DNA from 3 places in the Pseudoclavibacter sp. JSM 162008 genome. Region 3 is predicted to be linked to each of the others. Evidence: predicted binding sites of a transcription regulator. Region 3 holds the regulator's gene; each other region holds the start of a gene.

What was found. Region 3 encodes HrcA, which represses chaperone genes, less so after heat shock. Its sites were predicted from a motif close to TTNGCACTCGNNNNNNNCGAGTGCNAA; they were not measured.
Region 1: the regulator HrcA is predicted to act here: its motif matches at 1,748-1,774, upstream of groL (chaperonin GroEL).
Region 2: the regulator HrcA is predicted to act here: its motif matches at 2,711-2,737, upstream of ABVF28_RS05765 (Hsp20/alpha crystallin family protein).

Annotation. Positions count from the first base shown of each region.
Region 1 covers NZ_JBEWYX010000012.1:43,796-48,531, forward strand. The annotation lists gene groL (chaperonin GroEL) at 84-1,703, opposite strand; gene ABVF28_RS11235 (cold-shock protein) at 1,923-2,138, opposite strand; gene ABVF28_RS11240 (LytR C-terminal domain-containing protein) at 2,400-2,951, opposite strand; gene ABVF28_RS11245 (DUF3263 domain-containing protein) at 2,956-3,249, opposite strand; gene msrB (peptide-methionine (R)-S-oxide reductase MsrB) at 3,356-3,772, shown strand; tRNA gene ABVF28_RS11255 (tRNA-Thr) at 3,856-3,931, shown strand; gene ABVF28_RS11260 (permease) at 4,004-4,736, shown strand, end outside.
Region 2 covers NZ_JBEWYX010000005.1:81,527-86,262, reverse strand. The annotation lists gene xylA (xylose isomerase) at 1-570, shown strand, start outside; gene ABVF28_RS05770 (xylulokinase) at 706-2,145, shown strand; gene ABVF28_RS05765 (Hsp20/alpha crystallin family protein) at 2,207-2,620, opposite strand; gene ABVF28_RS05760 (DNA-3-methyladenine glycosylase) at 2,782-3,714, opposite strand; gene ABVF28_RS05755 (rhodanese-related sulfurtransferase) at 3,794-4,714, shown strand.
Region 3 covers NZ_JBEWYX010000003.1:160,439-165,174, reverse strand. The annotation lists gene ABVF28_RS03580 (TIGR01777 family oxidoreductase) at 1-232, opposite strand, end outside; gene hemW (radical SAM family heme chaperone HemW) at 373-1,584, shown strand; gene ABVF28_RS03570 (DUF4870 domain-containing protein) at 1,597-2,151, opposite strand; gene hrcA (heat-inducible transcriptional repressor HrcA) at 2,318-3,349, shown strand; gene dnaJ (molecular chaperone DnaJ) at 3,437-4,522, shown strand; gene ABVF28_RS03555 (16S rRNA (uracil(1498)-N(3))-methyltransferase) at 4,524-4,736, shown strand, end outside.

The sequences.
Region 1 (4,736 bases), on a different contig from region 3:
CCTGGTCCCGCTCACCCGGCGACGGCACGACGAAGCGGGCGGCTCCCTGGGGAGCCGCCCGCTTGTCTACTTGCGTGTGGTGCTTAGAAGTCCATTCCAGCGCCCGGGTCCATCGCCGGTGCGCCAGCCTTCTCGGGCTTGTCGGCGACTACGACCTCGGTCGTGAGGAAGAGACCAGCGATCGACGCTGCGTTGAGCAGCGCGGAGCGCGTGACCTTCACTGGGTCGAGCACGCCGGCCTCGATGAGGTTGACGTACTCGCCGGTTGCGGCGTTGAGGCCCCAGCCGTCTTCGAGTCCGGCGACCTTCTCGGCCACGACGCCGGGCTCGAGGCCAGCGTTCGTTGCGATCTGCTTGAGCGGTGCGAGGATGCCGACCTTGACGATGTTCACGCCGGTCGCCTCGTCGCCCTGGAGGTCGAGCGAGCCGAGCACGCGAGCGCCAGCCTGGATGAGCGCAACGCCACCACCGGCGACGATGCCCTCTTCGACGGCAGCCTTCGCGTTGCGGACGGCGTCCTCGATGCGGTGCTTGCGCTCCTTGAGCTCGACCTCGGTCGCGGCTCCGGCCTTGATGACGGCGACGCCACCGGCGAGCTTCGCGAGGCGCTCCTGGAGCTTCTCGCGGTCGTAGTCGCTGTCGCTGTTCTCGATCTCGGCGCGGATCTGCGCAACGCGGCCGGCGATCTGCTCGGGCGAGCCAGCGCCCTCGACGATCGTGGTCTCGTCCTTGGTGACGACGACCTTGCGGGCGGTTCCGAGGAGGTCGAGCGTCGTGTTCTCGAGCTTGAGGCCGACCTCTTCGCTGATGACCTGACCACCGGTGAGGATGGCGATGTCCTGCAGCTGAGCCTTGCGGCGGTCTCCGAAGCCGGGAGCCTTGACGGCGACCGACTTGAAGATGCCGCGGACCTTGTTGACGATGAGCGTCGCGAGAGCTTCGCCCTCGACGTCCTCGGCGATGATGAGGAGCTGCTTGCCGGCCTGGATGACCTTGTCGACGACAGGCAGGAGGTCCTTGATGTTGGAGATCTTGCCGTTGACGATCAGGATGTACGCGTCTTCGAAGACGGCTTCCTGGCGCTCGGGGTCGGTGACGAAGTACTGCGAGAGGTAGCCCTTGTCGAAGCGCATGCCCTCGGTGAGCTCGAGCGTCGTGCCGAAGGTGTTCGACTCCTCGACGGTGACGACGCCTTCCTTGCCGACCTTGTCGATGGCCTCGGCGATGATCTCGCCGATCTGAGCGTCTGCGGCCGAGATGGACGCGGTGGCAGCGATCTGCTCCTTAGTCTCGACCTCCTTGGCGGAGGAGAGGAGCTCGGCGACGACAGCCTCGACGGCCTTCTCGATGCCGCGCTTGAGCGAGATCGGGTCGGCGCCAGCTGCGACGTTGCGGAGGCCCTCGCGGACGAGTGCCTGAGCGAGGACGGTAGCCGTGGTGGTTCCGTCACCGGCGACGTCGTCGGTCTTCTTCGCGACCTCCTTGACGAGCTCGGCGCCGATCTTCTCGAACGGGTCCTCGAGCTCGATCTCCTTGGCGATGGAGACGCCGTCGTTCGTGATCGTGGGCGCGCCCCACTTCTTCTCGAGCACGACATTGCGGCCACGTGGGCCGAGCGTGACCTTGACCGCGTCGGCGAGCGTGTTCAGTCCACGCTCAAGCCCGCGACGGGCCTCTTCGTCAAAAGCGATGATCTTCGACATATGTGTACTGCGTCCTTTCCGGACGTGGTTCGTGAGGTTCGTGGTTGGCACTCGAACGAGGCGAGTGCAAATCCATATTGGCACTCGACCCTGTCGAGTGCAAGCCACCCCACGCCTTCTCGCTGCGGGCGAACGAGCCGGGCCTGAAGAGACGCCGATGTCCGCTTGAACACGGAACGGCGCCGACCCATGAGGGCCGACGCCGTTCCCAGCGTGCGGTCAGAGCGCGCGCACGGACTCCGCCTGCGGGCCCTTATCGCCCGCACCGATCTCGAACTCGACCTTCTGGCCCTCTTCGAGGACTCGATAGCCCTGCATCTCGATGGCCTTGTAGTGCACGAACACATCCTGTGCAGCAGCGCCGTCGAGCGCATCCACAGTGATGAAGCCGTAGCCCTTGTCAGCGTTGAACCACTTCACGGTTCCATTCGCCATGTTTGTCTCCATTGCTCAGTAGTACTCGCAGGCGCCAACCCGCGGAGCCCTGCATGCGTGCGAGGGGGACGAACGATGGTGCCCAGGACTCGAGCAAGATACTAGGTGGCGACCTGTTGAGCGAGGAAGCCCAAAACCGGGATCACGTCACCTGGCGACGTTTTGTCTCCAGATGTTCACACGCACGGAACACATGAGCCGCATTCCCCGGAGAATCCCTGGATCATCCTCCGTGTCGAGCCACCGTGCACCCGCGAATGGCTACCCGGCGAGGTCGAGGCCGACGACGACCACGATCGTGCCTGCTGCGGCGACGTTCGGGTCGAGGACGGCGGTTCCCCCACCGAGCGACTGGACGAGGGCGAGCGCCGCAGCCTCCTGGGAGGCGTCGTTGTAGGAGACGGTCGTCGTCTCGTAGTCGGACGTCGGAGCATCCGCCGTCTCGGTGACGTTCCAGCCCGCGGCTGCGAGCTCCGTGGTGGTGCCGCCCGCGACGCCCGCCAGCTCGGTTCCGTTGAGAACGCGCACTGAGACGTTCGGGTCGAGCTGCGGCACGACCTCGGCCGGAGCCTCCTCGACCGGCGCCTCCGCCGTCGGAGTCTCACTCGTCTCTGTCTCCGCGGTCGGGCTGAAGGAGACGGCGCCGTTGATGACCTGCATCGCGACGGCGGCAACGGCGACGATCACGACGACGGCGAGCAGACCCCAGAGCCACGAGGCGAGCTTGGCGAGGCGCGTGCGGGGCGCGCGATGCGCTCCGCGGCGGTCAAGCCCTGGTGGGATGTCGTCGAAGCGATCCTTGGGGTAATTCACGTGTCTACCGAATCCGTCCTGAGGTGGGAGAGGCGCTGGACATTCGCTGCTCGCGCCGCAACTGGCGCTCGTCCGCTCGCCGCTCGCGCGCACGCCGCAGGCGGCCGACGAGCATCGGCTGATGGACAAGCGCAGCTGGTGTCTCGATGAGCGTAGCGAGATTTCGGTAGTACTGCGTCGTCGACCAGCCGAAGCGATCCCTGATCGCTGCCGCCTTCGCCGCATTCTGCCGCGGATTCCCGTCTTCGAAATCCAGCAGCGCGCGCTCGAGGTCGCTGAGCTCCACGTCCCGTGCCATGCACGAAGTGTACGAGCAGGGTTCACCGACTGGACTCACGCAACGCGCGTATGCTCGATCCTCCCCGGCCGCTCCCAGCGGTCTCGTCGATTTTCCAGGAGGCACGGTGTCCTACGCCGTCAACAAGCCCGATTCCGAGTGGCGCGCGGAGCTCACGCCGCAGGAGTACCACGTGCTGCGCGAGGCAGGCACGGAGCGGGCCTACACGGGAGAGCTCCTCGAGGAGGGTCGCGCAGGCCTCTACACCTGCCGCGCCTGCGGCTCAGAGCTGTTCAAGGCCGGAACGAAGTTCGACTCCGGATGCGGCTGGCCGAGCTTCTACGAGTCCGTGCGGCCGGACGCGGTCGAGCTGCTCGAGGACCGCTCGCTCGGGATGGTGCGCACCGAGGTGCGCTGCGCCAACTGCGGCTCCCACCTCGGGCACGTCTTCCCTGACGGCTTCGGCACGCCAACGGGCGACCGCTACTGCATGAACTCGCTGTCGCTCTCCTTCACACCCGAGGAAGAGACCTCCTCCGAGTAAGCGCACGGGCATCCATCAACAGCCATGCGGTGCGCGGGGACGTGCACCGCATGACTATGATGGTGCCGCTGCGATTGCAGCAGGCCGACTTAGCTCAGCTGGTAGAGCACCGCTCTTGTAAAGCGGATGTCGCGAGTTCGAACCTCGCAGTCGGCTCCACGATGCGTCTTCCGGCGCACAGCCCTGACACGTCCCCACTTCGTGAAAGCGGCCCGAACTATACTCGGCTGGATGCACGAGCACACGACCGCGCAGCGCACCAAGCTCCCGCAGCAGCGCACGGCCGCCAACCGCGGAGTTCTCGGGCTGACGATCGGGGCGGGCCTCGTGCTCACGCTCATCGCGATCCGCACGCTCACGGCGTCGCTCGACGACCAGCCGGCACTCGGGCCGATCACCGACTTCGTCACGCTCTCGCTGAGCGTCGTCATCGAGTCGATGCCGTTCATCATCCTCGGCATCCTGCTCTCGATCGTCGTGCAGCACTGGCTTCCGCCGGGCTTCCTCATGCGCATCCTGCCGCAGACGCCGTGGCTTCGGCGTGCCGTCATCTCACTGTTCGGCATCGCGCTGCCCGTCTGCGAGTGCGGCAACGTTCCGCTCGCACGCGGCCTCGTGCTGCGCGGCTTCACGCCCGCCGAGTCGATCACGTTCCTGCTGGCGGCCCCCATCCTGAACCCCATCACGATCGTCACGACGTACCAGGCGTTCGGCTGGGACCACGGCATCCTCGCCGCCCGCATCATCGGGGGCTTCGTCATCGCGAACGTCATCGGGTTCCTCTTCAGCCGCCACCCGAAGCCACAGGACCTGCTCACACCGAGTTTCGCCGCGACGTGCGAGCTGGAGGCGAAACACGGCCACGAGACGGGCTCGAGCGTGCGCGAGCGGTTCCGCGCGAGCGCGTCGATGTTCGGTGCGGAGACCTCGACGATGCTGCCCGCGCTCTTCGTCGGATCGGCCA
Region 2 (4,736 bases), on a different contig from region 3:
CCAGAGCTCGTCGGCGTGAACCCTGAAGTCGGACACGAGCAGATGGCTGGCCTCAACTTCGCCGCCGGCATCGCGCAGGCCCTCTACCAGGGCAAGCTCTTCCACATCGACCTCAACGGCCAGCGCGGCATCAAGTACGACCAGGACCTCGTGTTCGGTCACGGCGACCTGCAGAACGCGTTCGCGCTCGTCGACCTGCTCGAGAACGGCGGCCCCAACGGCGGCCAGACCTACACGGGCCCGCGCCACTTCGACTACAAGCCCTCGCGCACCGAGGACGAGACGGGCGTGTGGGAGTCGGCAGCGGCGAACATGCGCACCTACCTGCTCCTCAAGGAGCGCGCGGCGGCATTCCGCGCCGACCCCGAGGTGCAGGAGGCTCTCGCGGCGTCCCGCGTCGACGAGCTCTCCACCAACACGCTCGGCGAGGGCGAGACGTACGACGACTTCCTCGCCGACCGCTCCGCATACGAGGACTTCGACGCGAACGCGTACTTCAACGGCAAGGGCTTCGGCTTCGTGCGCCTGCAGCAGCTCGCACTCGAGCACCTCATGGGCGCCCGCGGCTAGTCCCGCCCCTCGCCCGACGGACTCCCCCGTCCCCCTGACAGAGCTGTGGCGGATGCACGCACGTCCAACGACGCGCATGCATCCGCCCCAGCTCTGTCGTGCACCCCACCCCAGCACTACAGAAAGCAGACCACCATGCTCGTCGCCGGCTTCGACTCGAGTACGCAGAGCTGCAAGCTCGTCATCCGGGACGCCGTGACGGGCGAGCTCATCCGCCAGGGTCGCGCGTCGCACGCCCCCGGCACGGAGGTGGACCCGGAGAACTGGTGGGCCGCCGTCCAGGACGCGACCGCAGCGGCTGGCGGGCTCGAGGACGTCGCAGCGCTGTCCGTCGCCGGCCAGCAGCACGGCATGGTCGCGCTCGACACCGATGGCCACATCGTGCGCGACGCGCTGCTCTGGAACGACACGCGCAGCGCGGCTGCCGCCCGTGACCTCATCGCGGAGTTCGGGCAGGAGACGCTCGTCGAGCGCACGGGCCTCGTACCGGTCGCCTCCTTCACCATCACGAAGCTCCGCTGGCTTCGGGATGCCGAGCCACAGAACGCGGCGCGTGTCGCCGCCGTCGCACTCCCCCACGACTGGCTCACGTGGCGGCTCCTCGGCTACGGCCCCGCCGACGAGAGCCCCCTCGGCCCCGACCTGACGAAGCTCACGACCGACCGCTCCGACGCTTCCGGAACCGGCTACTGGTCACCGTTCACCGGCGACTACGACCGCGAGCTGCTCGTCGCGGCGCTCGGCCACGACGTCATCCTCCCGCGCGTGCTCGGCCCGTCCGAGGTCGCCGGCAAGACCCCGGCTGGCGTGCTCGTCGCCGCGGGAGCCGGTGACAACGCGGGTGCCGCGCTCGGTCTCAACGCCCGTGCCGGCGACGTGGTCGTCTCCATCGGCACCTCCGGCACCGTGTTCTCGGTCGCCGAGCGGCCGGTTGTCGACCCGAACGGCGGTCTTGCGGGATTCGCCGACGCGACGGGCGAGTTCCTCCCCCTGTCCGCCACGCTGAACGCGGCGCGCGTCATCGACACGACCGCAACCGTGCTCGGCGTGGACCACGCAGAGTTCGGCCGGCTGGCCGCGTCCGCCCCCGTGGGCTCCGGCGGGCTCGCGTTCGTGCCGTACCTCGACGGCGAACGCACTCCTGACCTGCCGGACGCGACAGCATCCCTGCTCGGCATGACGCGTGGATCCTTCACACGCGAGAACCTCGCCCGCGCCGCGGTCGAGGGCATGCTCGGCAGCCTCGCACAGGCCCTCGATGCGCACCGCGCGCTCGGCGTCGACGCGAAGCGCGTCATGCTCATCGGCGGCGCCGCTCTGAGCGAGGGCGTGCGCGCCGTCGCCCCGACCCTCTTCGAGGTTCCCGTCGAGATCCCCGCGCCCGGCGAGTACGTCGCCGACGGCGCAGCCCGCCAGGCCGCCTGGATCGCGACCGGCAGCCGCCCCGACTGGCCCGTCGAGACCATCGCCCACCTGGAGCCGGCGCCTGATGCGGCGCTTCGAGCCCGGTTCGCGGCGGCCGCGGAACTCGCGCGGGACTCCGAGGAGTCAGGCAAGGGCCTGCGTTCCGTCTGAGACATCGCGAAGGGGGCAGTGTGAGATCGCACTGCCCCCCTTCTGCTGCGTCGCCTGTCGGCTACGCCTGGATGGTCTCGACCTTCGTGCCGGTCTCGATCTCGATCTTGCGCGGTTTCGCGCGCTCGCTGACGGGAACCGTCACGGTCAGCACGCCGTGCTCGTAGCTCGCGGCGATGCGCTCGGTGTCGAGGCCCTGGCCGAGCGTGAACTGGCGCAGGTAGCTGCCGCCGTTGCGCTCACGCACGAGCCACTTGGCACCCTCGGCGTTCACGGTGCTGCGCTCGGCGCGGATCGTGAGCTGCTGGCCGTCGAGGTCGACGTCGATCGAGCTGGGGTCGATGCCGGGCAGGTCGGCGGTGAGGATGTAGTGGTCGGCCTCACGGTAGAGGTCGATGGGCATCGAACGCGGACTGTTCGGCGCTCCCTGGAAAAGTCGTTCCATCTCCTGGAACGGATCGAAGACGCGTGCCATGTCGTTTTCCCTTCCTTGTACGCACTCTCACGATCGTGAGCGACTGCGGTGAAATTGAGTCGACTGGTGTCAACTTCCTTGCTCAGAAAATTAGCACTCGACCAGGCCGAGTGCCAGAAAGTTTGCTGAAAACCGCGTCAGCCGTGGGCGAACGACCCCCGTCAGTGGAAGCGGTGGTCCTGCACGGTCATGCGCGCGCCATGCTTCGGGCGCGGGTTGCCAGCCAGCTTGATGAGGCGCACGACCCGCTCGCGATGCCCCCGCCACGGCTCGAGCAGCTCCCGCATGCCGTCGTCGTCGACGTCGCAGCCCGCGAGCGCCCACCCCACCATGTTGGGGATGTGGTAGTCGCTGAAGCTCGGCGCGTCCGGGTCACCGTGCGAGCGCTGCACGGTCTCGTTTGCCGTCCACACGCCGACGCCGACGATCGAGCGGAGGCGGCGCAGTGGCTCCTCCGACCCGGTTGGCAGGCTCGCCGTGCGCTCCAGCGCCGACGCGACCGTCGCGGAGCGGATGACGGTACCCGTCCGGGAGTGATCGACGCCCGCCCGATGCCAGTCCCAGCTCGGGATGCGCCGCCACTGCTCCGGTGTGAGCGGAAGCCGCAGGTGGCGCGGCACAAGGCCGGCCGGGCCGGGCGCGGCATCCGCGTAGTCGCGGTGCAGGATGTCCCACGCTCGATGCGCCTCGAGGCCCGTGATCTTCTGCTCGATGATGGCGGCACTGAGCGCCTCGAAGACCGCCCCCGACTTCGGGAGCCGGAGCCCCTCGTTGCGACGCCGCACATCCGCCAGCTCGGGGAGCGCCTCGAGGCGCAGCTCGCTCCAGTCGTCATCGCGACCAAGGAGGACCGGGGCTTCGTCGACCGCGATCTCCGCGGCCTCGCCCCACGACACGATGCGGACCCCGTCCCGCGCCTGCCGGAAGACGGTCGTCGCCCCGCCCGCGAGCGCGTGCGACGTGCGCCACACGTCCCTCGAGACCGGGTGCATCCAGCAGGTCGGGTCGCGCCGGCCCCGCATGAGCGGCGACAGGGTCTGCACGACATCGACCGGCAGCGCCGGCCGATAGAGCGTCATGACCCGATCTGGCATGCGGCAAGGGTACGCAGACCCACCGACATCCGCGCCCCCTCGACGCTCGGAGCCCCGCCGCTCACCTAAAATCGACCGCATGGCTGTCCCCAAGATCGTGCTCTACTACGCCTTCGCGCCCCTCGCCGATCCGGAGGCGATCCGCCTCTGGCAGCGAGACCTCGCGGCGTCGCTGGGGCTGCGCGGGCGCATCCTGATCTCGAAGGACGGCATCAACGGCACCCTCGGCGGGGAGCTCGACGCGCTCAAGCGGTACGTGCGCACCACCCGCGAGTACGCGGCATTCAAGGACGCCGACTACAAGTGGTCGGAGGGCACCGGCCTCGATGAGAACGGACAGAGCCTCGACTTCCCGCGCCTCAGCGTCAAGGTGCGGGACGAGATCGTGAGCTTCGGGGCGCCCGGGGAACTGGAGGTCGACGAGCACGGCGTGGTCGGCGGCGGCACCCACCTTGCCCCTGACGAACTCCACGCACTGGTCGAGTCGCGCGACGACGTCGTCTTCTTCGACGGACGCAACGCCATCGAGGCCCAGATCGGCCGCTTCGAGGGCGCCGTCGTGCCAGAGACGGGCACAACCCGTGACTTCATCGCCGAGCTCGAGTCCGGCAAGTACGACGAGCTGAAGTCGAAGCCCGTCGTCACCTACTGCACGGGAGGCGTGCGCTGCGAGGTCCTCTCCGCGCTCATGATGAAGCGCGGCTTCAGCGAGGTGTACCAGCTCGACGGCGGCATCGTCCGCTACGCCGAGCAGTTCGGCGACGAAGGCCTCTGGAAGGGATCGCTCGCCGTCTTCGACGCGCGCGAGCACCTCGAGTTCGGGCCGAACACCGAGATTCTCGGGCGCTGCCGGGAGTGCGCGGCGCCCACGCACCGCACGCAGAACTGCAGCGACGCCTCGTGCCGCGAGCGCTTCGTCGCCTGCGAAGACTGCGGCGCGAACGAGCTGCTCTGCGCCGAGCACCAGCTCGCGGCGGTCCCAGACAGGGCGGTTTCCTGACCGGAGGATCGGGCCAGGGCCG
Region 3 (4,736 bases):
TGAGCGGTGACCCCGAGAGATTCACCACCGCGTCCACCCCGTCGAGCACCCTCGCGTCGAGGGTGCGCTGCGCGGGGTTCCATCGGAACTCGGTGCTGTCCTTCGGCTCGCGCCTGACGAGCCGCGTGACACGGTGGCCGTGCGCGTGGAGTTCCTCGATCAGGCTGTGGCCGATCATGCCGGATGCCCCGGAGACGAGAACGTGCTTATGGGAGGTCGCCTGGCTGCTCATGACTCAGACGGTAGTCCCCTCAGTTGGGCGGGAGCGCAACGCACGGTGGGGCTCGGGTGATGTGGCGACGGAAACCGCCTAGGCTGTCCGGGTGCATCACGAGACTCGCGCCCCGAGCTGGGCCAAGCTGAACGGCCATCTTGGCGCCTAGCGCCCTGCCTCTTGGCGAGCCGGTCCCGCCGAGCGGCGAGCTCCCGGCTCAGGCTCTCATCGGCGCCGAAGCACGCGACTTCGGCGTGTACATCCACGTGCCCTTCTGCCGTGTCAGGTGCGGGTACTGCGACTTCAACACGTACACGGCCGAGGAGCTCGGCGGGGTATCTCGCTCGAGCTACGCGGGTGAGGTCGAGAAGGAGATGGTGATCGCGGAGCGCGTTCTCGCAGGATCGCCCCGCCAGGTCTCGACCGTCTTCTTCGGCGGTGGGACGCCGACCCTCCTGCCGGTCAGCGACCTCGCGGCGATGCTCGATGGCGTTCGGAGCCGCTGGGGCCTCGCCCCTGACGCCGAGGTGACGGTCGAGGCGAACCCGGATTCAGTCGGCGAACGTGAACTCGCGCAGTTGCGCGAGGCCGGTGTGACCCGCGTGAGCTTCGGGATGCAGTCGGCGGTCCCGCATGTGCTGGCCGTGCTCGAGCGCACGCACGACCCCGCCCGCATCCCGATCGTGGTGGCTGCCGCCAAGAGGGTTGGGCTCGAGCCGAGTCTCGATCTCATCTACGGCACGCCAGGGGAGTCGCTCGAGGACTGGCGCCGTTCGCTCGACATGGCCCTCGAGCAGGAGCCGCTGCACGTGAGCGCGTACGCCCTCATCATCGAGGACGGCACGAAGCTCGCCAGGCAGATTCGCCGCGGTGAGGTGCCCGCCGTCGACGACGACCTGCAAGCGGACATGTACGAGCTCGCGGAGGAGCGCTTGGCTTCGGCCGGCTTCGAGTGGTACGAGGTCAGCAACTGGTCGCTGCGGGGCGAGCATCCGTCGCGCCACAACCTGTCCTACTGGCGCGACGCCGACTGGTGGGGCTTCGGACCGGGAGCGCACAGCCATGTCGGCGGAGTGCGCTGGTGGAACGCGAAGCACCCGAGCGCGTACGCGTCGAGGCTCGCCGACGGCATCACCCCGGCCATGGGGCGGGAGGTGCTCGACGAGGACACGAAGCGGTTCGAGCGCATCATGCTCGGGTCACGACTCCGCGAAGGACTCGCGATCTCTGAGCTCGACGATTCCAGTGTGGTCGCCGAGCTCATCGCCGAGTCGCTCGTCGACGGCAGGGCGGCGCTGCAGGGGAGGCTCGTGCCCACGCTGCGGGGCCGCCTCATGGCGGATGCGATCGTCAGGCGCATCGCCGTCTGAGACGTGCCCTCGTCAGCTGACGAACCGGAAGGTCACCGGGTAGCGGTACGGTCGGCCTTGATTGGCCTGCACTGCGCCGAGGATCGCGTACACGACGACGGCGACCCAGAGCAGCGGGTACAGCAGTGGCACGAGCAGGGCCAACGGTCCGCCGAACAGGGACAGCAGCGAGATGACCCCGATGCCGACGTAGATGATCGCGACGGTGATGCCGAAGTTGAGGGCTTCACGGCCCTCGCTGTTGGCGAGTGGGCCGCGCCGCCTCGTCACGAGCCAGAGGATCAGTGGGCCGACAGCGGGCGCGACGATGTTGAGCAGGTGATCGAACGTCGCGACGAGGCGGTCCCCGTCCGCCGTCAGCGGCGGTTCCGAGCTCGTGGCACCGCTCGAGTGCGGCCCGGCCTGCTGCTGGCCGTACTGCGGCTGACTGTACTGGGGCTGCTGTCCGTATGGCGCCTGCTGCCCGTATGGGGGCTGCTGCCCGTACGGGCCGGGCTGGCTGTACGGCTGGTGCTGAGCAGGATCCTCATTCCCAGGCTGCGGGGTCGGTGCGTTGTGATCGGACATGGGATTCCTCTCGACGGTTTTCACCCAGGCTATTTCGGTTGCTCGGTGACGGCCTGGGCATTCTGCCCCTGCCGTCGACCGAACGCGGTAGGATTGGCAGTCTCTGACTGGGAGTGCCAGATGGGCGCCCCGTCGAGGGCCAGCGGTCGGAAGCGGAAGGGGCATCGTGGTTTCGGACAGAAGCATGCAGGTGCTCCGAGTCATCGTCACCGACTACGTGACGAGCCGTGAGCCCGTCGGCTCGAAGTCGATCGCCGACCGTCACGACTTCGGCGTCTCAGCCGCGACCATCCGCAACGACATGGCGCAGCTCGAGGACGCGGAGCTCATCGTCGCCCCGCACACGTCCTCCGGGCGCATCCCGACGGACAAGGGCTACCGGCTCTTCGTCGACCGGCTTGCCGAGTTCCGACCGCTCTCGGGTGCGCAGCGACGCGCGATCGAGACCTTCATCGAGGGCAGCGAGGACGTCGACGAGGTGCTCGGGCGTTCGGTGCGCCTGCTCGCCCAGCTGACGAACTCCGTGGCGATCGCGCAGTACCCGTCGCTCGCGAACGCGTCGATCCAGCACGTCGAGTTCGTGCTGCTCTCGAGCAGGCGGGTGCTCACCGTCCTCATCACCGACTCTGGCCGCGTCGAGCAGCGCATCGGGCATCTCGGGGCTGAGGTGAGTGTCGAGCAGCTTCACGTGCTCCGCGATCGCCTCGCTGGTCGTCTCGTCGGCCGGACCGTCGCGCACGCATCCACTGAGCTGAGGGACGTGAGCGGCATCATGGGGCAGCAGGACGCGGAGCTCTTCGCGCCCGTCGTGGCCAACCTGCTCGAGCTCGTGCTCGCGCACCGCCAGGAGCGCCTCGTCATGGCAGGGACCGCCAACCTCGCCCGAACGGAACGCGACTTCCCCTCGAGCATCCTCCCGGTGCTCGAGGCGATCGAGGAGCAGGTCGTGCTGCTGCGCCTGCTCGACGAGCTCCACTCCAGCACCGAGGCCTACTCGGTCAGCATCGGCCAGGAGAACGTCGACCTCGGCCTCGGCGAGACGGCCATCCTGACCAGCGGATATCGCAGCTCTGGCAGCGATGCGCGCCTCGGGGTGGTGGGACCGACGAGAATGGACTACCCGCGGAATATCCAGGCCGTGCGGGTCGTTGCGAGTTACCTGTCACGGGTGCTCGACGAAAGACACCTGGACGCCTGACCGACACCGACCGGCTCGCCGGCGGTTGCACCCGGTGCCTGACAACACAGGCACACATTCACAGATGCAAAGAAGGAGTCGCCACTCTTGGCAGACCACTACGACGTGCTCGGCGTGAGCCGCGAGGCGTCCCAGGACGAGATCAAGAAGGCCTACCGCAAGCTGGCCCGCCAGCTGCACCCGGACGTCAACCCGTCCGCGGACGCCGCGGAGCGCTTCAAGTCCGTCACGCACGCCTACGACACGCTCAGCGACACCGAGCGACGCAGACAGTACGACCAGGGCGGACCGGACGGGCAGTCCTTCGGCGGCTTCGGGGACATCTTCGAGACCTTCTTCGGGCAGCAGGGTTCCCGGGGCCCGCGGTCGCGGGCAGAGCGCGGTCAGGATGCGCTGGTTCGCGTCGAGCTGGACCTCGACGAGGTCATGTTCGGCACGCACCGCGACCTCGAGGTCACCACTGCGGTCGCCTGCGAGAACTGCCAGGGAACGTGCTGCGCTCCGGGCACCTCGCCGACGACGTGCTCGGCATGCGGGGGAGCCGGTTCGGTCCAGCGTCAGGTGCGCTCCATCCTGGGCATGGTCGTCACGAACCAGCCGTGCGCGCAGTGCCGCGGCTACGGAACCGTCATCGAGCATCCGTGCGAGACGTGCCACGGTCAGGGACGTGTGCGCGCCAACGTGAGCATTCCCGTCGACATCCCCTCCGGCGTCGACTCCGGCCTGCGCATCCACCTTCCCGGCCGAGGCGAAGCCGGTCCGGCTGGTGGAGAGAACGGCGACCTCTACCTGGAGATCCGGGTCCGACCGCACGAGGTCTTCTCTCGTGACGGCGACGACCTGCAGTGCGTCATCGAGGTGTCGATGGCTGACGCGATCCTCGGCACCTCGACCACGGTCGGCGCCCTTGACGGCGATGTCGACCTGCAGATCCCGGCCGGCGTTCAGTCGGGCGAGGTCCTCACCGTTCGCGGTCGTGGGATCACGCGTCTGCGCTCGACGCACCGAGGCGACCTCGACATCGCGGTGCAGGTCGTGACGCCCGCGAAGCTCGACGGGAAGTCGCGCAAGCTGATCGAGGAGTTCGCGACCCGTCATCGTCACGAGGCACCGCGCCTCGCGCGCGAGAAGCAGGGGATGTTCTCGAAGCTCCGCGACCGATTCGGCCGCTGACATGGCCTGGCTCTACCTCGTTGAGGACCTCGACGAGGCGCTTCGTGCGGGCGACGTCACGCAGGTCCGCGGGGCGGAGGCCAAGCACATGGGCGTGGCGCGCATGCGCGTGGGCGAGCACCTGCAGCTCGGCAACGGGCGCGGCTTCGTCGTCGACGGCGAGCTCGCCGCACTCGAACGCGACCTGGCGGTCGTGAACGTCCTCCGGGCCAGC